DNA from 3 places in the Corallincola luteus genome. Region 2 is predicted to be linked to each of the others. Evidence: predicted binding sites of a transcription regulator. Region 2 holds the regulator's gene; each other region holds the start of a gene.

Region 1 (7,596 bases), on a different contig from region 2:
TAATAACCTCTGCTGACGCCGTTTCATCAAGCCATATACCAGTACCAATACGGCGATACTAAATATCAGCAATAGCCCAGCCAAACGATGAGCGGCATTAAAATCCAACATCTCGACATGATCGAACAGCGCGATCGATAACACGCGGGTTTCACCCGCAATATTGCCGCCAATCATCAACACCACACCAAACTCACCCACGGTATGGGCAAAACCCAGCACGCCCGCAATCACAAAACTGGGCAGAGTCAGGGGTACAACAATACGAAAAAATCGCTCTGTCCCACCCATCCCCATGGTGGCCGCCGCTTCTAAATAGTCCTTACCTAAATTGCTGAACGCCGCCTGTAGTGGCTGTACTACAAAGGGCAGCGAATAGATGATGGAAGCGAACCATAAGCCAGTAAAACTGAACACCAACGGGCTGCCAAACCACTGCAACCACAGCGCACCGAAACCGTTAACCGGCGAAAATGCCCATAACAGATAGAAACCTAATACGGTCGGCGGCAACACCAGTGGCAAGGCCACTACCGCCTCAACACAACTGGCGATAAATGAACGTTTGCGCGCCAGCCACCAGGCCAACATAGGGCCGATTAGCATCAAGGTCACCGTCGTCAGTAATGCCAGCTTAAGGGTTAATATGACCGCTTGCCAGTCCGCCGCGCTCATAGCACAACGTCCGTAGCCAAATAGCCCATTTTTAGCACCTCTCGCTGTCCCTGACTTAGTAGATAATTAACAAATGCATTGGTCTGCTCAGGATATTGACTGCGCTTTAATACCACTCCTTGTTGCACAATTGGCGTGTACCACTCAACAGGTAGCTTTATCGCCTGACTCGGCTGATCAATCACCTGTGAATAAGCAACGAAACCGCCAGCGACATTACCTGTAGCGATAAATTGATAGGCTTGAGAGACACTATTGCCAACGGCGGGAGGTATCGTTGACGACCAGTGCAGATGTCGCACAACTTCTGCAGCTGCAGCACCATAAGGGGCTGTATTGGGGTTTGCCATTGCCACCCGCGCGCGCCAACTGGCAACGGTATCCAAGCTCAGTCTTTCGCACGTTGGGCACCAGAACGCCAAAGCGCCACGTACGTAGGTGAATGGCTTGCCCAAGGCAAGTTGCTGCTCATATAAAGCGGCAGGTCGTACTGTATCGGCAGACAAAAAGAGGTCGAAAGGTGCACCGTGGACGATCTGTTGATAGAGCACACCACTGGAGGCAACACTGATCTCTATCTTAGTTCCGGTTTCAGTTTCATAATTAGCCACAACTTGCTGCAAGGTGGCATTAAAGTTGGCAGCCACGGCGATCCGAATAACGATGGTTTCAGCAACAACGGAGCCATTAATTAACCACAAAAATATCAACAATATGCGCATCTACGCCCCCTGAAATAACCAACACAGAGAAAAATTACGCCATTACAATTCGGGTCCGAAGCACTCGTTATAGCTTTGACATTCGCCACAGCTAGGCGCGCGACACACATAATCTCCTTCCCCCTGGCATAGACAACGGTAGAAGTACTTCTTCCAACGCATATCTTCGGTGTTATTTGCTGCCAATTGCGGGAAGTTATGCTCTAGCAAATAACGTAGCTGTTCTCGGCTAGTCATTCCTAATGCTCGCCATAGATGCGCCTTATCAAGACAAGCGCTAGCCACAACCAAGGCGATCACCTCCGCACCAGGGATCGCTTCATCGGCATGTGCCAGCAGTAATTGAGCCAACTGATTCCGCTCTTCTAGGCGCGAATTGTGCAACGAATTAAGCAGCTCAGACCGCGCCCGCAGCATAGGCCATTCGTTTTCTCGCCACCTTTGGTCTAACGCCAATAGGCGCTTATCGACTTGGGTTCTTAATACGTCCCGATAAGCAGCCATCGCCATACCTAAGCCGTACGGTAGACCACTCTTTCCCGTTAGCTGCGCCTTAATAATTTGATTGATAAAATCGCGGTTCGCTTGCGACCAGGCATTAGCTTGTGCCCACGCCCAATTCTTATCGTCTTTTACCTGCGCTTGGTGGTGTTGGGAAAGCAGGCTACCCCAAGAGAATGAGAAAGCTATCGTATTGGCGGTCATAAGCGCGCTCTCCTTTTTGACAAGGCGACGACTTTACGTTCATCGGGCAACCCAGTTAGGCTACCGGGCGGATTCAGCGCTCGTCCCTCAGCATTAACGATGGCCGTTTCGACCGGACAGATACTGGCGCATTGCGGATCAGCGTGGTGCCCGACACACTCATTACAACGATGCGGTAAAATTGAGTACTGCTTAGGCCCTACCGTTATCGCTTTTTGTGGGCAAACCAGCTTACACGCATTGCAGCCGATACAACTTGCAGTGATTTCGAAAGCCATTAGCACACCTCCCCTATCTCACTGCTCACCGTCCCCTGTGTTGAATTTTCACAGAACCGTTGCCATTCAATTGCCAACACCTCATCAATAGCCTGCATTGCATAATCGGTAGATGGGGCGACACCATGCTGCTCTAAAGATTGCCAAGGCCCCATTCCAATACGGGAGCACAACACCTGATCACACCCCTCAAGGCTACTGATCAAAGTGGACATACGCTGCTGTTGGTTAAGGGATTCATCATCACACTCGGTGCTACCCAAACAGTATTGATCGACATCGCGATCTGGCTGCCTGACGATGCCCGCCTGAGTCAGTTGATAGACTTGAAAATGCGTAGCATGGCCGAAATGCTGATCAATCAGCACGCCGCTCTGGCTGGCCACGGCAATATATCGCTCTGCCGCCGGCAAAGCGCTAGTGCCACACGCGCTAGACCCGTCATCATCAAGGTCCGCATGACAATCTTGCCCCAGCTTACCTACGGCATCAGCGCGGCACTGCTGACAATGGCTCATCTGCTCCATCGACTGCCCCGCCGCTTCACGAGCCGCGGCAATCTCAGATTCAGTCGGGCTTCGCTGCCCCATTAAACCAAAGTAAGTACCGTGTTCCGCTTCTGCGATCAGCGGCATAACGTTATGCAACATAGCGCCTAGGCGTTTCACCTCTTGCGCGACTGCCGCAACGTGATGATCATTGATCCCCGGGATCAGTACGGTGTTGATCTTCACCAACATGCCGAGGTCCGCCGCCGCCTTTAAACCAGCCAGCTGACGGTCAATCAGCGTTTGTGCCGCAACACGACCACGTAAACGTTTATGGTTAAAATAGACCCAAGGATAGATCTTGCTGCCGATATCAGCGTCGATACAGTTAATAGTGATGGTTAGGTGGTCTACACCCACCGCCTTTAGGTCATCAACGTGATCAAGCAGATTTAAGCCATTGGTTGAGACACACAGGTGCAGCTCATGTTGTAGCGCTGCCACCGCTTTCAAGGTAGCTATGGTCGACTTTGGATTAGCCAACGGATCACCAGGCCCAGCGATCCCAACGACACGGGTTTCTGGGATCCGCATCTTCACTTTTTGATAGCGAGCCACCGCTTCCGCTGGTGACATCAGTTTTGAGACAACGCCCGGACGAGACTCATTACTGCAATCAAACTTACGATTACAGTAGTTACATTGAATGTTACAGGCGGGCGCTACCGGGAGGTGAATACGCGCGTACTGGTGTGCCTGTTTTGAATAACAAGGGTGCGTTTCAATCTTAGCTTGTTGAGTTGCTAGCAGCTCGCCCATCTGAGTCCTCCACATACATCCTGGTGACTAGGTCACCCATCCGTTTCAGTCAATTCACTTACATAAGCTAATGCAAAGGACCCGCCAACACGTTAATAGTTATTTTTCAATAAGTTAAGAAAGGAGTCGAGAGTGATGTACCTCACAAACATCACATTTGTGAGGTACCTGACATTAGAGTTGTCGCATTCTGATATTCATCGTTTGTATTCGGTAAGCGATCTGTCTTGGAGTCATATCCAGCAGGCGTGCGGCTTTCGCTTGCACCCAACCCGCCTGCTCCAATGCAGCAACCACCCGCTCACGTTCATCTATTTCAGGATCTTCCAGGTCCGTTTTCGCTAAAGTGGCAGTCAAGTTAGGCGCAGAAGAAGAGAGTTTCATCGGCGCATCAACGCCGCCAAGCATGATCAAATCCTGATCGATACTGCCCTCTTCACTCATGATGGACGCCCGCTCCAGCATATTTTCCAGCTCACGGACATTACCTGGCCAGTGATATCCCATCATGGTTCGGATCGCGCCATCGGTCACCGACAGCTCACGGTTTTGTACCTTGGACAGTTTTTCAATCAGAAACTTGGTCAACTCCGGCAGATCTTCAATACGCTCCCGTAGCGGTGGCGGGTAGATAGGCATCACGTTGAGTCGATAATAAAGATCTTCCCGGAACCGTTCCGCACGCACCTCATCTTCAAGATTACGGTTAGTTGCCGCAACAATACGCACGTCAACCTTTAACGTTTGCGTACCGCCAACCCGTTCAAATTCTCCCTCCTGCAGGATCCGCAAAAGCTTGGCCTGAAACGCTGCTGATATCTCCCCCACTTCATCAAGAAACAGGGTGCCGCCATCGGCCATCTCAAATCGACCTTTACGCTGCTTTACCGCCCCGGTAAACGCCCCCTTCTCATGACCAAACAGTTCCGATTCCAACAGGTTGTCTGGCAGTGCAGCGCAGTTCAACTTAACGAAAGGCCCGTTTGCTCGTGGCGAGTTATAATGAATGGCATTAGCGATCAACTCCTTACCTGTGCCTGACTCACCCCGCACCAATACGGTACTGTCCCATTTCGATACCAGGCGCACCTGCTCAAATATCTTGCGCATTGAACGGGTATGGCCAACCATATTGTCGAAGCTGTAATTGCCGCGCACTTTGCGCCGCAAACGATCACGCTCAGCGACCAGGTTGTCATTCTGCTCGGCGACATTTTTTGCCAATAGCACATTTTTACCGATCAGCGTGGCGATCATCTCTACCAGTCGTGTGAAATGCTCCAACAATTCGGTACTGGCGAGTTCTGGCTGCGCGGCTAATACCCCATGTACCGTGCCGTCACGCTGCTTCAACGGCACAGCAATAAACGGTTTATCAAGCGCATACAGTGCTAGCTTATCGGCAAATCGCAGATCATCAGATACCCTGGCCAGCACAATCGGTTGCCCCTGACTCACCACACTACCAATGATCCCTTCACCAGCGCGATATCGCACTGTGCCAGTCTGTTGATTGGCGTCTTGTTCCGGTGAATGCAAAGCGTCGATCACCAGCATTTCCCTTTCGCTGTCCAGTAACGCCAACATGCCATGGCTTAACAGCGCGTCATCATGAAGCACCTGCAATACCTGACTTACCGTCTGCGTATAGTCGAGGCTATTGCCTAACAGGCTGCTAACTTTGTACAGCGCAGAAAGGTGCTTTTCCGCAATTTTTTCCGGTCGAGTTAAAAGCGTATCCATGGCTAACTCCTGTCTCTTTCACGTCGCGGTAAACTGATAACGGCTCGGCAGCCCCCTAAAGGACTGCGCTGCAGTAACGTGGAGCCACAATGCTCATTCATCACCTGTTGTACTATGCTCAAACCCACGCCACGGGCGCCGTTTGAAGCAACAGGTTTGGTACTATAAAAGGGTTGAAACGCTTTGATTTTGTTAGCTTGTGGCACACCGGGACCACTATCATCAATCAGCACCACCACGGACTCATCGTCCATATAGGTTTGGATTTCGATCTCCCGGCTTTGCGGCTTACCAAACTCGATAGCGTCGATGGCATTGTCCAGCAGCTGCTTAATCGCCACACGTAACCGGCTCGGTTGGCCATTAATTGAAGGCAGCGTAGCGGTCAGCTTGAGCTGCATCGGAATCGAAGTTTTTAACAGTCGCTGGGTACTCAACGCCGCCACATCATGTACCAGCTGATTAATATTTACCGGCTGTTGCGCCTCTTGTGGTCTATCCGGCAATGCATCACGCAGCTGGTCAACGGCATCGGCGCCAGATTTAAGCGCCATCTCCATCGCTTCTAACCCCGGACATTTACCGGAACGGCCGGTAAGTACGGTGACTGCCGCCTCAATCATATTGATCGGCCCCTGCATCTGGTGGATAGCAGCATGTAACGTCTCCTGCATTACATGCATCATTTCCGACTCAGCCGTCATCCTCTGCAGTTCCGACACCCGTTGCTGCTCCTGATGCCGCTTCTCTTTGGTGTGTTCGCTGATGGTCAACACCAGATAATCGCTGGCGGTGGGCGCAAAGTAATCATCCACGCCACTGTCTGCCGCAGAGAACCCCGACAACTTGCAGTAGAACCAGCGCTCGCCCCGAGACTGCTTTAACTCCAGGCTCAGACTGTGTCCTTCAACAAAGCGCCGTGTGCGCAGCTGCTCGGTGGCATTTTCACCCAGTTCCTCTTTCAATTTGGCGATGATCTGTTTCGCCGGCTCTTGTTGAAAATCTGCTGCCAACGCTTTGTAACTTAAGTTATCGAGCACAACCTGTTGGTTTTCATCAAGTAGGGCAATGGCCACTGGCGCGGCATTGAGCACAGCCTCAACCAAGGTTTTTTGATTGATCAGCTTGGTGGTCAATTCGTGGGTTTCGGTGACATCCCGGTGGATCCCCAGAAAGTGGGTCGTTTCACCTTCACCATCGGTCAAGGGCGTTACGATCACATCGGCCAAATAGCGTTCACCATTTTTGCGCCGATTAATTAACCGTCCCTGCCAGCTTCGCCCTTTCTTTAATTGATTCCACAACCCTTGATAAACCTCTGCAGGGGTTGTGCGGTAACTCAGGATGGAATGGTTTTCACCTTTAATCTCCTGCAACCCATAGCCAGTGGTCTGACAAAACCAGGGGTTTACGTAGAGAATATTGGCATCCGTATCGGTGATGGAAATCGCCATCGGCGCCTGTTCTACGGTTTGAATGAATTGGCTAACGGCTGTTTCGCTGCCCACTTCGCCATTAAAAAACGGAGTCATATCTATCACCGCACTTTCTTGCTGTTTGCTCATCCTTTCCTCCACCACACATAAGTGCGAGGTCACCGACATCGCTCATGGTTATCCCTAACTGCAATCACCGTTCCCATCTCGTTGCCAAGGTATGCAAGGGCTTAGCTAAAGAAGCCTTTGTTTGATTTGTGACAAACCCACACAAATTAACCTTAAGGTTTGTCGCATTTAGTACGCCTATCGATGGGCCGTTCTATTCATATCCCCAGTTAACACCGCACCAGCAAAGGGAAAAACGCACTTTGATGATGCACGCCTAGCAATGGCACAGCCCATGCAGAGGGGATAAGGAGCTGTCAGTAGGCCAAGCGATTGGTTTCAACGAACGCAGTAGGTGGTACCCAACGTTCCCCCTAATCCGGTTTTGGGTACCTCTGTGTTTTCTTCATCTAAACAGGAGCCCTGCTATGAGCGACTATTTCCTACTGCTGGTCGGTACAGCACTGGTCAACAATGTGGTGCTAGCTAAGTTTCTCGGCCTCTGCCCTTTTATGGGGGTATCCAACAAAATCGACAGCGCGCTAGGGATGGGATTGGCCACCACGTTTGTTCTCTGCCTCGCTGCAATATCAGCCTGGGTGATTGAACGCACCCTGTTGCA
Region 2 (7,596 bases):
CAGCTGGGCGAGAAGATATTCCCTGAGTTTTTCAATATCACCGAACGTCCGCATTTGCCAAGGGCACTTGGTAGCAGCCCATTTGATTCGGAGGGGGTTGCCACTGTTGAACGCGATATCATCAGTGACGGTGTATTGCAGAGCTATCTGTTGACCAGCTATGCGGCTCGCAAAATGGGAATGGCGTCGACCGGCCATGCTGGCGGGATCCACAATTGGCAAGTGGCCAGTACCGATGGTGATCAAAAAGCGTTGTTGCAAAAGATGGGCAAAGGCTTGTTGGTGACAGAAGTGATGGGGCAGGGCGTCAACATAGTGACTGGTGATTACTCCCGTGGTGCCGCTGGTTTTTGGGTCGAAAATGGTGAGATCCAGTTCCCGGTGGAAGAGATCACTATCGCTGGAAATCTTAAAGATATGTTCCAACAGATCGTCGCAGTGGGTAACGATGTCGATTATCGCGGCGCGATGCACTCAGGCTCTATTCTGCTGGAGAACATGCGGGTAGCGGGTAACTAATCGGCTATGCATGACAAAGGCTGTTGGCAGCAGCCTTTGTCGGTAACGCTGCCTCTAGCGGCTAGAGCAATAACCAGGTGGCAACACCCAAGAAAGCGAACAGACCGACGACATCGGTAATGGTGGTGAGCACCACGCCACCGGCCAGTGCAGGATCGATATTCATTCGCTTCATTAGCAGTGGGATCATTACACCACTGGCTCCAGCACAAACCATATTCACCAACATGGCAAACGCGATCACCGCCCCGACTCTAATATCCTGTTTCCATACTGCGACTACTGCGGCGATCAATAGTGCCCAGATCAGACCATTTAACAGCCCGATTAATGCTTCTTTGCCTAGCAGCCAGCGCGAGTTGCTGTCACCAATGTGGCCTAATGCCATGCCGCGGATCACCAGTGTTAGGGTCTGACTGCCGGCGATCCCGCCCATGCTGGGAACGATGGTCATCAATACGGCCAATGTGGCCATCTGCGCTAAGGTGTCTTCAAACAGGTTACTGACAAAGGCCGCCATGAGTGCGGTCAGGAGGTTGATCCCCAGCCATACTGTACGTCGTTTGGTACTTTTGAGGACTGGAGCAAAGGTATCTTCTTCATCATCCAGACCCGCCATGCTCATCATTGAGTGTTCTGCATCCTCGCGGATAATGTCGACGACATCATCAATAGTGATACGGCCCAGCAGGACTCCCCGGTCATCAACCACGGGCGCGGAGATCCAGTTGTAACGTTCAAACATCTGGGCAACTTCCGTTTCCTCCATGTCTGCAGGGATCTTTTCTGCCCCCGTGTCCATCACATCGGCAATGGTGGCGCTGGGGTTGGCGGTAACTAAGGTGGTGAGTGAAACTTGCCCAAGTAACTCATCTCGAAGGTTTACCACATAGAGGTTATCGGTGGCTTCTGGCAGTTCGCCTTTCAAACGCAGGTAACGCAAAATTACATCGACAGTCACGTCGGGGCGCAGAGTGACGGTATCCGTATTCATGATCGCGCCAGCGGTCTCTTCTGGATAGGAGAGGGCGGCTTCAACCCTGTGCCTGTCCTGCGCGTCCATTTGTGCCAAAATTTCGCGATAGACGCTGTCTGGGAGACCACGTAATAGGTTGGCTAAGTCATCGGTATCCATCCCCTCTGTCGCTGCGGCAACCAGTTCTGGATCCATTAAGCGGATGATGCTGTCTTTTACATCTTCCGATAGCTCTTCAAGGATCTCGCCATGCAGATCAGGGTCGACCAGCTGCCATAGGACTGCACGGCCCTTAGTAGGGGTAGACTCAAATAGAAGGGCGACATCAGAAGGATCCATCTCCTGCAAAATGCGGCGAACATGGATAAACATGCCGCTATCTAGGGCACTTTTTACCTCTTTTAATTTTTGTTGGGTAAGGTCTTGCTCTAAAGTTTCAGCCATCGCCTTAAGCCCTCCAATCGATTAAAAAAGTTCGATAGCGGAATTGTATCGTAACAACCAGAAAAATAGAGAGAATTTTTCTTTAACAGGTGAGGATTATTCGTTTTCGTCGAATCTGTCATTGATCAGGGACTCAACAGCATCCAATGCCTGCTGTGCTTCATCCCCTTCGGCAACGACCTGGATCTCTTGCCCCATACAGGTTTCCATCATCAGCAGTCCCATGACACTGGCGGCGGAAGCGGATTTTCCTTGATGCTCAATCATCACTTCGGCATCAAATTTGTTGACCAGCATGACTAACTTGGTTGCTGCACGGGCATGCAAACCCAGTTTGTTTTTTATCAGTAGTTTCTTTTCAATGCGTTGTGTCATAAAGACTAATGACCTAGTTCTCGGTGACGGATCTGAATTTCGTTACGTAACTCTTTGAACTGCTTTGCCAATGTTTCGGCAATGAACACAGAGCGGTGTTGTCCACCGGTGCAACCGATAGCGACGGTTACATAGCTTCGATTGTTCAGTTCCAGATGTGGCAACCAGGTATTGAGTAAGTTGTTTATCTGCCAGATGAATTTGGCCACGATCGGTTGGCGGCTAAAAAACTGCTCAACTGGGGCGTCTAATCCGGTCATGGGGCGTAGTTCTGGTTCCCAATGGGGGTTGGGTAAGAATCGTGCATCAAACACATAATCAGCGTCTTGCGGAATACCGTATTTAAAGCCAAAGGACTCAAATACTAAAACCAGATGGCGATCAGCATTGCCTAGTAACCGTTCTCGCACCAGATCGCTGAGTTGATGTATCGACAGCTGAGAGCTGTCTATCTGAAGATCGGCACGGGAGATAAGCGGTTCAAGTAAACGCTGCTCTGCTTCAATCGCTTGCTCCAGAGATACACCATGCTTGGAGAGTGGGTGGAGCCGTCGAGTTTCGCTAAAGCGCTGGATCAATGCACTCTGCTGCGCATCCATAAACAGAACCGTACAGCGGCATTGCTGACATAAAAGGTCGAGAATTGTTTCCAGCGTATGTGGGTCTTCGGGCAGGTTTCTGACGTCAATGCTGACGGCGATATCGCTATAGTGCCCACTTACTTGAGCAACCAGTGTCGGTAGCATGGCTACCGGGAGGTTGTCGACACAGTAGTGACCTAAATCCTCCAATACGCGAAGCGCAACACTTTTGCCTGAGCCTGAGCGGCCACTGACAATCGTTAGTTTGGGTTTTGCGGCCACGTCAGTGCTGGTCATGAATCGGTGATGATTTCGTATAATTGTTGATCGTTAGCGGCACAGCGGAGCTGTTTGAGGACTTGTTTATCTGACAATTTGGCGGCGATAGCCGACAAGGTCTTCAGATGTTCCTGACAACTCTGTTCTGGAACCAAGAGGGCGAAAATCAGATCCACCGGTTTGTTATCAATTGCATCAAAGGCGATAGGCTCATCGCACTGCAATAACACGGCGACTGCTTTATTGGCGTTAGTGATCCTACCGTGGGGAATGGCAATGCCGTTACCTATACCGGTACTGCCTTTCTTTTCACGTTCTAGAATACTTTCGAAAATGGCTTTGTGGCCATGTTCTGGCAAGTGCTTGGCTGCCAATTCACTGGCCATTTCTAATATTCGTTTCTTACTTGAACCATGGACTGCACTTCGGGTGCAGTCCAGGCTAAGTATGGATGATATATCCATAGACATCTCTAGTGAGCGTTTAGCTTTTCTTTGTGTTTTATTACTTGCCGATCGAGTTTATCGATCAACGAGTCGATAGCTGCATACATATCACGATGCTCTGCATTCGCAAAGATCTCTCCACCATTTAGGTGCAGTGTGGCTTCGGCTTTTTGGGTTAATTTCTCAACATTGAGGATCACGTGGACATTGTTGATGTGGTCAAAGTGGCGCTCTAATTTACTAAATTTTCCGTCGACATACTCTCGCAGAGAGTCTGTTACTTCTACATGATGGCCGGTAAGATTGATTTGCATAGACCTCATCCTTATTTAGTTTTATTGCCTGCTATAGCAGGCTTTTTCGCTGATTTGACGGTGGAATAGACAAGGATTCCCGATACTTCGCAATGGTTCTCCGCGCTACCTGAATTCCCTGATCTGCCAGTAGGTCAGCAATCTTGCTATCTGACAAAGGCTTATTAGGGATTTCTGCCGCCACAAGTTTCTTGATTAACGCTCTAATTGCCGTTGAAGAACATTCTCCGCCACTTTCAGTACTGACATGACTGGAGAAGAAATACTTGAGTTCGAAAATACCCCGTGGGGTATGCATATATTTTTGCGTGGTTACCCGAGAGATGGTGGACTCGTGCATATCAACCGCTAAGGCAATATCATTGAGTACCATTGGCTTCATCGCTTCATCGCCGTACTCAAAGAAGTCGCGTTGGAACTGTACGATACAGTTGGCGACCTTGAGTAGGGTGTCGTTACGACTTTCCAAACTTTTGATGAACCACTTCGCTTCCTGCAGATGAGAGCGTATATATTGACTGTCAGTGGTGTTCTTTACCGTCCGGCTCATCGCTGCGTATTGCTGATTCACTTTCAGCTTGGGTACCGAGTCAGGGTTTAGCTCAACCACCCAACGTCCAGCTTTTTTCATTACCGACACATCTGGGATCACATATTGCTCATCACCGCTGATCACTGCGCTGCCGGGGCGCGGATTCAACGATTGGATCACCCGCAGAACTTCACGTAGCTGGTCTTCTTTCAGTTTGGTCTTGCGCATCAATTGGCGATAATCCCGGCTGGCTAGCAGGTCAATATACTGGCCAATAACCTGGCGGCACTCTTTTAGCCAAGGTGTCTCTTTGGCAAACTGATTGAGTTGTACCAGCAGACACTCCTGCAATGTGCGGGCACCTACGCCAATGGGGTCGAACAGTTGTACTCGCTTAATGACCGCTTCTACTTCATCAAGTTCGATATCTTCCTGCCCTAAAGAAGTAAGAATATCGTCGGCGGTGACCGTCAGGTAACCCGATTCATCAATCCCATCGATTATCGATGTCGCAATGGCTCTGTCGACATCTGTGAACGGGGTTAATTGCATCTGCCATTCCAGATGATCTTGCAACGACTCTGTGGTTTCGCCTTGATAGGTAAAGTCGGCGTCATCACTGAACGAGGAACCTGAAACGGGCGCTGCTGAAAGGTGGTCATCCCAGGTTGTATCGGTAGGCAGTTCTTCATTGATTTGTTGTTGGTTGAGCGCCTCAGATGTTTCCATGGCTGCATCTTCGCGCTCTTCCGACTGATTATTTTCAGCATTAGCCGTGGTTTGTTCCAGCTTGTCTGTCGCGGTATGGCTTTCACCATTAAGTTGCTCACTGGTTTCTTCCGCTTCGTTTTGCTCGAGTAGCGGATTATTATCCAGCGCTTCTTGGATCTCTTGCTGAAGGTCGAGCGTCGACAATTGCAATAGCCGGATTGCTTGCTGCAATTGCGGCGTCATGGTGAGTTGCTGACCTAAACGTAACTGTAATGACGGTTTCATCTACTTCCGTGACATTTAAAATAATGCTGTTGCTGTCATCGTTAATCGGCACTCAAAAGAGCCCGATGTATCAACGCTGGTTACTTACACTATAGCCGGAATTGTTCCCCGAGATATACGTCTCGTACCTTTTGGTCGGCTAACACTTGTTCCGGTTTTCCTTCGGCGATTAACTCTCCGTGGCTAACGATATAAGCATATTCGCACACATCGAGTGTTTCTCGCACGTTATGATCAGTGATCAATACACCGAGACCACGGTCTCTTAGGTGTTGAATAATCTTTTTTATATCCGTGACTGAGATAGGGTCTACGCCAGCGAAAGGCTCATCCAACAGCACGAACCTAGGCTCCACAGCCAGCGCTCTGGCAATCTCTACTCGGCGGCGTTCACCACCTGACAGTGACATACCTAAGCTATCTCTGATGTGAGTGATGCTAAACTCTTCTAGCAGATGTTCCAAGGTTTCCGTGCGCTGTAACCGGCTTAACTCTGGACGGGTTTGCAGTACTGCCATGATGTTGTCAGCGACACTGAGCTTACGAAAAATGGAGGACTCCTGTGGCAGGTAACCGATCCCCTTGCGCGCTCTGATATGCATGGGTGAAAGGGTCACATCTTCATCGTCAATCGTGATGCGCCCTTTATCGTTGGGTACCAGTCCAACCACCATATAGAAGGTGGTTGTTTTACCTGCCCCATTCGGTCCCAATAAGCCAACTATTTGGCCATCATTCAGCGCTAAAGAGACATTCTTAACTACTTGTCTATCTTTGTAGCTCTTGGCTAATTGACTGGCTTTCAATGTCGCCATGGTTTATTCCTTACTTTCGCCGAGCTGTTGTTGCAGCTGTTCGGGGAGAAAAATGGTTGTCACGCGATCATCTTTATCTGTGCCACTTTCTGCGACCATTTTTTGTTTGGCGATATCGTAATGAATAGTTTCGCCTTTCACTACGCTGTCTTGCTGCGTCAGTACCGCTGCGCCAGTTAATTGGATAGTGTTATCTGCTAATCGGTAACGGATCTCTGCAGCTTCGGCATGCATTTTTTGACCATTTTCCAAGACCTGACTGAACTTCGCTGGTTTACCGACAGCGATGAGCACCTCTTTTCCTGCGCCTGCGGATTGCTCAACCTGCAAAGTGTCGGCAAAGATCTGTAATGTGCCTTGATTTACCGTGACGTCGTCAAAGAAGGAGATAATGCCTTTTTGAATATCGATACTTTGGCGTTTTGCATCCACGCGGACTTCTTTATGAAAGTCACTTTCAACGGCGCTTAGGGAAGCCGATGTGGTCAGCAATAAGCCGACTAAGCTGAAGGTGAATCTATTTTTCAGGTTCATAGGTCGCTTTTACATCATTTAGCACTTCGATGTGCTCTTGTTCGACGTTGCCCTTTAATCCAACTCCATCGAGTCGGTAGCCAGGCCCTTTTACTGTGACTGGTTGATCACTGCTGACATCATTGGTTGTCAGGTCTATGTCAACATAATCTGTCAGTAAGGTATTGGTTTGATTCTGTGCTGTTAGCATGGTGATCACAACATCTTCTGATAAACGCAGTAGGTTGTTTTGCTCTAATTCACCATGGCTTGCGTTTAAGGTCCAACCAGAACGCTTACCGCTTGGGTAGACGACTAACTTGGGCGCATCAAATTGCGTGAGAGTCATCGAACCATTGTAATACTTCATGTTGCTGGCCCAGATTTGATTCTCTAGCTGACCCTCTTGGTTGTAAATCCTGCTGCGCAGTGTTTTGGCCGTATAGTCAGGCCGCTGTTGTCCCTGATTCTCCGCATTAATATCGATCTCGGACTTTAGCAAACTCTGATAGTAGTAGAGCCCGATGGCAGCCCCAAACAGTATGACGGTAAAAAGAATAACCCGGTTCATATGCTCAAACCTTGGCTTGTCTCTAATTTGTCTTGTGCTTGCAAAATTAGATCGCACACCTCTCTCACTGCTCCTCGCCCACCCGGGATCACGGTTTGATAGTGGCTAAAGCGATGGAGCATGGGGTGAGCATCTTGCACGCTGATGGCGAGTCCGACCTGTTGCATCACTGGGGCATCAACCAGATCATCGCCAATATAAGCGCACTGCTCTGGCGTTAAGTTGGTCGTGGTAA
Region 3 (7,596 bases), on a different contig from region 2:
TAACGGCGCGGAGAAACATCCGCAAGAAAGTTCCCGTCCCGATCCATAAAGTGGGTCACACTCACCATCGGCGCCTGACTTTCAGCGGTTCTCTTTCTCGAATGACAGCTAAGACATTTATTACTATTCAAATCAACCTGATAGCCATCAATCTTATGTGGAATGATAGGCGGCTGCATTGGATACGCCCGCTGTAACTTCACATCTTCGTTGACCACTGGCGCCATCATGGGTGGCTTACCCTGTTCAGTGAGTTCAGTGCTTCCCCTGAGGGTAGCCACTTCCACTTTGGCGACCACGGCACCTGCAATCAGCATGGAGAGCAGGCCAAAAGTTGCGATTAAAACTCTCATGATCCTCTCTCCTATGCTTTTTCTACACGAACAGCGCACTTTTTAAAGTCAGTCTGTTTCGAGATGGGGTCAGTGGCATCCAATGTCACTTTGTTAATCAGCTGCGTGGCATCAAACCAAGGTACATATACCAGCCCTTTAGGTGGCTTATTTCGGCCTCTCGTCTCTACCCGAGTTCTGATCTCGCCACGACGAGAAGTCACCTTCACTTCCTCACCGCGACGCACCCCAAGCGCCAGAGCATCGTCTGGATGCATGTAACAAAGCGCATTAGGGACCGCTTTATGCAGTTCGGGCACCCGCTGCGTCATAGACCCGGAATGCCAATGCTCTAGCACGCGTCCGGTCGATAGCCATAATGGGTATTCTTTATCGGGAGATTCAGCCGCTGGCTCGTATGGCAGCGCAAAAATGATCGCGCGGCCATCCGGCTTACCGTAAAACTCAAAACCTTTACCCGGCTTCACGTAAGGATCAGAGCCTTCCCGAAAACGCCAGAGCGTCTCTTTGCCATCAACCACTGGCCAACGCAGGCCTCGCTCTTGATGGTAAACCTCGTAGTCGGCCAAATCGTGCGCATGACCGCGACCAAACGTCGCGTATTCTTCGAACAAGCCTTTTTGCACATAAAAACCAAAATGTTTGGATTCTTGGTTTTGATACTCATCGCTGATCTGTTCCAGCGGGAATTTATCTACATTGCCGTTTCGGTACAGCACCTCATAAAGGGTTTTGCCTTTAAACTCTGGATTAGCGGCAAGCAGATCTGCAGGCCAAACCTCATCGGTGGTGAAACGCTTGGAAAACTCCATCAACTGCCATGTATCAGAGCGCGCCTCGCCGGGCGCATCGGTCAACTGATACCAAGTCTGAGTTCTACGTTCCGCGTTACCATAGGCACCCTCTTTCTCAACCCACATCGCACTCGGTAATATCAGGTCTGCGGCTTCGGCTGTCACCGTTGGATAAGCGTCAGACACAACGATGAAATTATCCGGATTACGATAAGCCGGATAGGTTTCTTCGTTCATATTGGCGGCGGCTTGCAAGTTATTGTTCACTTGGATCCAGTAAGCATTAATCTTGCTGTCTTTCAGCGCTCGGCTTTGAGCTACCGCGTGTAATCCCGGCTTGGCAGGGATCAAGCCACTTGGCAACTTCCAAATATTCTCCGCGGTCGCGCGATGCTTAGGATTGGCCACGAGCATATCGGCAGGTAAGCGATGGCTAAACGTACCCACTTCACGTGCAGTACCACAAGCCGACGGCTGACCGGTCAGTGAAAATGGACTATTCCCCGGTGTCGATATCTTTCCAGTTAGCAGGTGAATGTTATAAATCAGGTTGTTACACCAAACCCCACGAGTATGTTGGTTGAAACCCATGGTCCAAAACGATGTTACTTTTGTTTTGGGATCAGCATACAGTTTCGCCAGCTTCTCTAAACTGGCTTCTGGTACACCAGAAAGTTTAGACACGTAGGCCGCGTCGTATGTACTGACAAACTTGGCGTACTCTTCAAAAGATATCTTGCTTGAACCACCCGCTTTTCCGGCGTTTTTAGCCTTTTTCTGCAGTGGGTGTTCGTCTCGCAAGCCATAACCAATATCATCGTTCCCCATATGAAAATTGGTATGCTTATCAACAAAGTCCCAGTTCACTTTGTCGTTCTGAATGATGTAGTTAGCGATATAATTTAGCATCGCCAAATCAGTTTGTGGCGTGAATACCACCGGTATATCGGCCAGTTCAAAACTGCGGTGTTCGAAGGTGGACAGCACTGCCACTTTGACATGAGGTGCGCTGAGTCGGCGATCGGTGAGACGTGTCCACAAAATCGGGTGCATCTCAGCCATGTTTGAACCCCACAGCACAAATGCATCGGCAGCTTCGATATCGTCATAGCAGCCCATTGGCTCATCGATACCGAACGTACGCATAAAACCTGCGACTGCCGACGCCATACAATGGCGCGCGTTGGGTTCAATGTTATTAGAGCGGAAACCCGCCTTCATCAGTTTGACGGCGGCATAGCCTTCCATCACTGTCCATTGACCTGAGCCAAACATACCCACGCCTTCAGGGCCTTTCTCTTTCAAAGTTTGCTTAAACTTGTCAGCCATGACGTCAAACGCTTCGTCCCAGCTCACCGGTGTAAACTCACCCTGCTTATCATATTTGCCATTTTTCTTTCGCAACAACGGCTGCGTTAACCGATCCTTGCCATAGAGGATTTTTGACAGGAAGTAACCCTTAACGCAGTTCAACCCCTTGTTTACAGGTGATTTAATATCACCATGGGTGGCCACGACCTTACCGCCCTTAGTGGCAACATTGACACTGCAACCAGTACCGCAAAAACGGCAAGCCGCTTTTGACCATTTCAATTTAGTTTGGTCTGAGGCAGTGATCAGATTACTCGCACTCACAGGTAAGGTAATGCCTGCCACAGCCGCCGCAGTAGCTGCAGCATTGGCCTTAATAAACGATCGACGTGTCACTTTCATAGCGCTTCTTCTCCCACATTAACCGTGACAGGTAAGCTCTCTTCCTGCGCACTGGCATCATCTATCTGGTGAAACACCAAGCTGGTATTTAACACGCCTGGCAGTTCATTGATGTCTCGTATGGCATCTAGTACCGGATGCTCTGTTGCTGTTTCGAGGGTCACCACCATTTTTCCGGTATCGTTGTGGCCTTGGATCTCTAAGCCATGAATATTGGTTAACGCCGCCGAAATCGGGGTTAAGAATTCAGGCTTAAAATGCACCACCAAACTGGAGATATGCACAATATCTGGCTCACTCATTTAGAGCATCCTCTGGTTTAATCACTATCGCCGACGCAGGACAGGGGGCAACACAAGCACCACACCCAGTACACGCCTGCAAATCAATCTCTGGCTGCGCCTTGCCACCAACGTGCAAACGAAACGTAATCGCTCGCGAGTCGCATGGATCGCTGCAGCTTCGACAAAAAATACCTTGTAAAGATAAGCAGCTATCTTCTTGCACTTCTGCCCGATAATCCCACGCCTGTTGATCCTCTTGTCTGCTCAGTGCGTCGGTCTGACATGCATCAACGCAATCACCACAAAACGTACATTCAGCAGCAGAAAAATCGACTTCAGGAAAACCACCGCTACCGATTTTAATCAGACCTGTGGGACACGCATCTAAACAGTCACTACAACGGGTACACAGATCTGTGAATAGATGCTCCGCCTGTCCCCATGGTGGACGCAAAGGTTGAGAAAGGCGTTCCGGCTGACGGAACAATGCACGCCGGGCCAAGTTAACCGTGGTCATCTACTTACGATCCAGGAGGGCCCATCAACAGTTGTGAAAACCAGATAGCGAAGCCATAGGCGGTAACCAAACCCACAGTAATGGCTGGCGCCAACACCACAGTAAGGAAAAGGAACATGCGCCACTCCCAGCGTTTTTGCTGCTCTGGCGATGGTTGCTCTGTCATATTCTGAGACTCAGTCACAAATGCTCCCGCTTGTTAATCTCTATTAAGAGTAACCGCTATCAGATTATTTGCCGCTATCCCTAAAGAGATAAATGATTGGACAAAGAAGCACCACATCAGCATTCTATGATCCTCATCAAAATCAGCCACCTAGCATCCATCATTGTTGAAAAAATGGGCGATAGATAACAGTTTTCTAAAGAAAGCTTAGACCAAACAGGAGGGATAGCGACTTGTCACAGATTGCCATAGCGCCAAGGATGTCTCAGAGTAAAAATGCAAAACAGGGAACGAATTAGAAGAAGTAGAGCGCTTACCTTAGTTTTTCAACAAAACGAAAGCGCTCTGTTCGCATATCAAGCTGTTAACTTTTGCGAGTAGATTAAGCTTATGACTTACGTAGTCTGCGACTAAGCATCATCAGCAACCCTGATCCCAGTAAGAACAGTGGCGCAGGCTCTGGCACGTCAACAGGCTGATCAGAAAAGCTAGCAGCCTGGATGAATACACCCGAATCCAGCGCTGAATCACCCGCATCAGCAATAGCCAATGTGATGCGATAGGTTTCACCGATCACCAAACCACTAATGCTAGCGGTCAGCATGTTAGTAAAGCCATCGTATTCAAATGCAAATTCACCAGCTTCATTACTGTTGTAGTAATTAGAATTGTCTTCATCATTGATGGTATTGATACTCACCGGAATATCAGTGTTAGGAATAACAGCAATGTTTTCTGATTCAAAAATAAATGCAAAAACATCGTTATATGAATCAACAAATTCGCTGTACTCTTCAGAACCGAAGGCATAGTTAAAAAATGCAGAATCTTTATCGCTGGTAAAATCAAACGACAGCAGGGCCGCATCATAGGTCTGCTGACCACTTAGAGTTGACAAAAAAGCATCGCCAGCAGTACCGTTTGACACACTGGTTGCATCAGAGGTGTTGGTCGTTCCGTTAACAGAATTCGCAGCACCTGTCGTCAATACGATACCAGAATCAAAGCCCAAGCCTGACGCTAAACCATCGGTGAAGTAACCTGAAGCACTATTGGCCCCCGTATAGGAAGCGTTAGAAATAACAACGCCATCACCAGCCAAAGACTGAGCCATGTTATCAGCACTATCAAAATCAGTGATAACCATGGCAGAAGCCGAACCCGCGAATATCGACAGTAACGATGCACCAATCAGAGATTGCGTAAAGGTATTCATTTTCTTCATCATATTTCCCTATAAAAACTAAAAATAGCCACTGACAGCGGCTGAAAAATCATTCCATTTGATACTGATGACATAACTAAAATTAGATAATAAACAATTTCTTATGCTCAAAAAGAGCGCATTAATCCAACCCCACTTACCCAGCAGTTGGAATGACACCATCCTGAAGCAATAAACAAGCCAAAATCACAATCACATGTATTTAAATAACTTTTAAGTATTATTTATAACTAAAATATATTTTAACGTAAAATTTGCAGACACTTTAACAGCAGGGTTTATTACTCTGCCATGCTATTTGAAAGCACCAATATTCAATGAATTAGACCAAAAATAGAATAATGGTAGGAGTCAAGCTTCAACCGCCTATTGAAGCCAAATGAGGGGTACTGCCTGCATCTCCTTGATGCAAATAGTGAGTTTCACGCTTGGTCTGTAAGGCAGATTGTAATCTAGCGATTAACTCGCCCTGTTGCTCATCTGCGGCTAAGAGGTCACGCAACTCTACGCCGCCTTCTCCGAACAGACACAAATGAAGCTTGCCTTGCGCAGACACCCGCAATCGATTGCAGCCTGCACAGAAGTCTTTACTGTAAGGCATGATCAAACCCAATTTGCCCGCATAATCAGGGTGCCAAAAACGTTCGGCGGGTCCGGCGTCTTTTTCTCGCAAAACCGATTGCCAGCCTTGCTGCAACATCCGCTGCTTGATCTGCTCTCCGCTCATGTGGTGCCGTTCAAAAAACTGATCCATTTCACCCGTTTGCATCAATTCAATAAACCGCATCTCCACTGGGCGGGTCTTTATCCAGTCTAGAAACTGATCCAGCTCTTTGCCGTTTAAGCCCTTAAGCAACACGCTGTTCAGTTTGACCTGCTCAAACCCGGCATCAAGCGCCGCATCAACCCCGGCCATCACCTCATGAAACAGGTTCTCTCCGGTGATTTGATGAAACATCTTCGGATCAAGACTATCGACGCTGACATTCAGATGGGTCAGGCCGGCATCACGCCACTCTTGCGCATGCTTTGCTAAACGATATCCGTTTGTCGTCAGTGCCACTTTGGTTATCCCTGGCGTATCTGCCACCGTGCGCAACAACTCAGTAAAATCTTTACGCATGGTCGGCTCGCCACCAGTAATACGCACCTTTTGCGTTCCCAACGCGGCGAATGCGCGGGTAATACGCGCCACTTCTGCTTGAGTAATAAAGTAGTTCCGCCCGTTAGGGCGATAGCCATCAGGCAAACAGTAGGTGCAACGAAAGTTACACACATCTGTTATCGATAGGCGCAAATAGTAAAATTGACGGCCGAAACCATCTTCAAGTTGAGTCATGGGCACCTTTCCAAGCATGGGAGGCTGACGCATTTCTACGGCAACCCTGGTGGCGAAATTGCCACGGCCCCCACTCCTTATTACTCAGCCACAGCAGAAAACTTAGGGCGAGAGGGCTCGGTGTCTGCACAGTTGTGCATATTCAAGTCTACCTCATAAACACCGATTAGGAACAATCACCCCTAAGTGGTAATTTGAACTAAATTCGAAACCTATGTTGATTTGTATCAGGTAATTGGATGACCAAAACACTGCAAGACATTGAAACACAACCATCTGTTCCGAAACATTCACTGACTCGGGTGATCAGCCGCACCATGACACTGATGGTAGTAATGGCCGCACTCGCTATCTCGGTGTCGATACTTACCCTGTTACAAAGCCACTCTGACGCCCGTGCGATTAATGTCTCTGGTTCATTGCGGATGCAAAACTACCGCATGGCCTACAGTATCGAAACCAAAGCGCCAGAAGCAGAGATCCAAGCCAAAATAGTGGCATTTGAACACTCTCTGCATGAACCCGCCTTAGCCAAACTATTAGACCGCAATACACCACCGCCACTAAAACGTAAATACCAAGCGATCCTTGATGAGTGGCAAGTGCTTAAAGCACATCTCACTGACCCGGCAAAGCGGCCGCTTTATCTGGCAGAAGTAAAAAGCTTTGTCGACCGTATCGACAAACTGGTGTTTCTACTGCAAAGCCACCTAGAAGACAAAGTGGCTATGTTGGTGCTATTTGAAGCGATCTGCTTGCTGGTACTGCTTGCCACGGCCGTCTTTGCCATACGCTTCGTCAGCAATCAGGTGGTACAGCCGCTTAAGTTACTGCTTCATGCCGCCTATCAAGTGAAGCGTGGCGATTTCTCTGTGAAAGTGAAAACAGGCAAAGCCGACGAGCTCGGTTTGCTGTCTGATGCCTTTAACGACATGGCCGCAGACCTGGCCAAGCTGTACGAAGACCTAAACCAGAAAGTGGCAGAGAAAACTGAAAAGCTACACTTGGCCAACAACACCTTATCAGTACTGTTTCAGTGCTCGGAAGCTGTGCATGTCAGCCATGTTGATGATGCCCAGATCACTGAGCTAATGAACAAAATCATCGACAACACCCGTATCAACGCGATGCAAGCCACCATTAATCCACAGCTGGCCCACGCGCTGCGAGACAGAAGCAGCGTAGGCGATATGACAGTGGGCGGG

What was found. Region 2 encodes sigma-54, which starts transcription at its own class of promoters, with help from an activator protein. Its sites were predicted from a motif close to GTTGGCACGNNNNTNGNNT; they were not measured.
Region 1: a site for sigma-54 is predicted at 3,758-3,776, ahead of nifB (nitrogenase cofactor biosynthesis protein NifB). Genes of this name have one in related genera too.
Region 3: a site for sigma-54 is predicted at 5,219-5,237, ahead of EZV61_RS02400 (choice-of-anchor L family PEP-CTERM protein). Genes of this name have one in related genera too.

Annotation. Positions count from the first base shown of each region.
Region 1 is NZ_SJXE01000007.1:113,064-120,659, reverse strand. It holds gene modB (molybdate ABC transporter permease subunit) at 1-675, opposite strand, end outside; gene modA (molybdate ABC transporter substrate-binding protein) at 672-1,397, opposite strand; gene EZV61_RS13940 (nitrogen fixation protein NifQ) at 1,440-2,102, opposite strand; gene EZV61_RS13935 (4Fe-4S dicluster domain-containing protein) at 2,099-2,380, opposite strand; gene nifB (nitrogenase cofactor biosynthesis protein NifB) at 2,380-3,687, opposite strand; gene nifA (nif-specific transcriptional activator NifA) at 3,862-5,430, opposite strand; gene nifL (nitrogen fixation negative regulator NifL) at 5,433-6,995, opposite strand; gene rsxA (electron transport complex subunit RsxA) at 7,403-7,596, shown strand, end outside.
Region 2 is NZ_SJXE01000003.1:66,074-73,669, forward strand. It holds gene pmbA (metalloprotease PmbA) at 1-519, shown strand, start outside; gene mgtE (magnesium transporter) at 581-1,939, opposite strand; gene EZV61_RS08350 (HPr family phosphocarrier protein) at 2,036-2,314, opposite strand; gene rapZ (RNase adapter RapZ) at 2,320-3,192, opposite strand; gene ptsN (PTS IIA-like nitrogen regulatory protein PtsN) at 3,189-3,638, opposite strand; gene hpf (ribosome hibernation promoting factor) at 3,647-3,934, opposite strand; gene EZV61_RS08370 (RNA polymerase factor sigma-54) at 3,966-5,462, opposite strand; gene lptB (LPS export ABC transporter ATP-binding protein) at 5,552-6,277, opposite strand; gene lptA (lipopolysaccharide transport periplasmic protein LptA) at 6,281-6,811, opposite strand; gene lptC (LPS export ABC transporter periplasmic protein LptC) at 6,795-7,361, opposite strand; gene kdsC (3-deoxy-manno-octulosonate-8-phosphatase KdsC) at 7,358-7,596, opposite strand, start outside.
Region 3 is NZ_SJXE01000001.1:553,790-561,385, reverse strand. It holds gene EZV61_RS02425 (nitrate reductase cytochrome c-type subunit) at 1-353, opposite strand, end outside; gene napA (nitrate reductase catalytic subunit NapA) at 365-2,860, opposite strand; gene EZV61_RS02415 (chaperone NapD) at 2,857-3,162, opposite strand; gene napF (ferredoxin-type protein NapF) at 3,155-3,661, opposite strand; gene EZV61_RS02405 (periplasmic nitrate reductase, NapE protein) at 3,666-3,845, opposite strand; gene EZV61_RS02400 (choice-of-anchor L family PEP-CTERM protein) at 4,216-5,052, opposite strand; gene moaA (GTP 3',8-cyclase MoaA) at 5,411-6,391, opposite strand; molybdenum cofactor riboswitch at 6,379-6,526, opposite strand; gene narQ (nitrate/nitrite two-component system sensor histidine kinase NarQ) at 6,631-7,596, shown strand, end outside.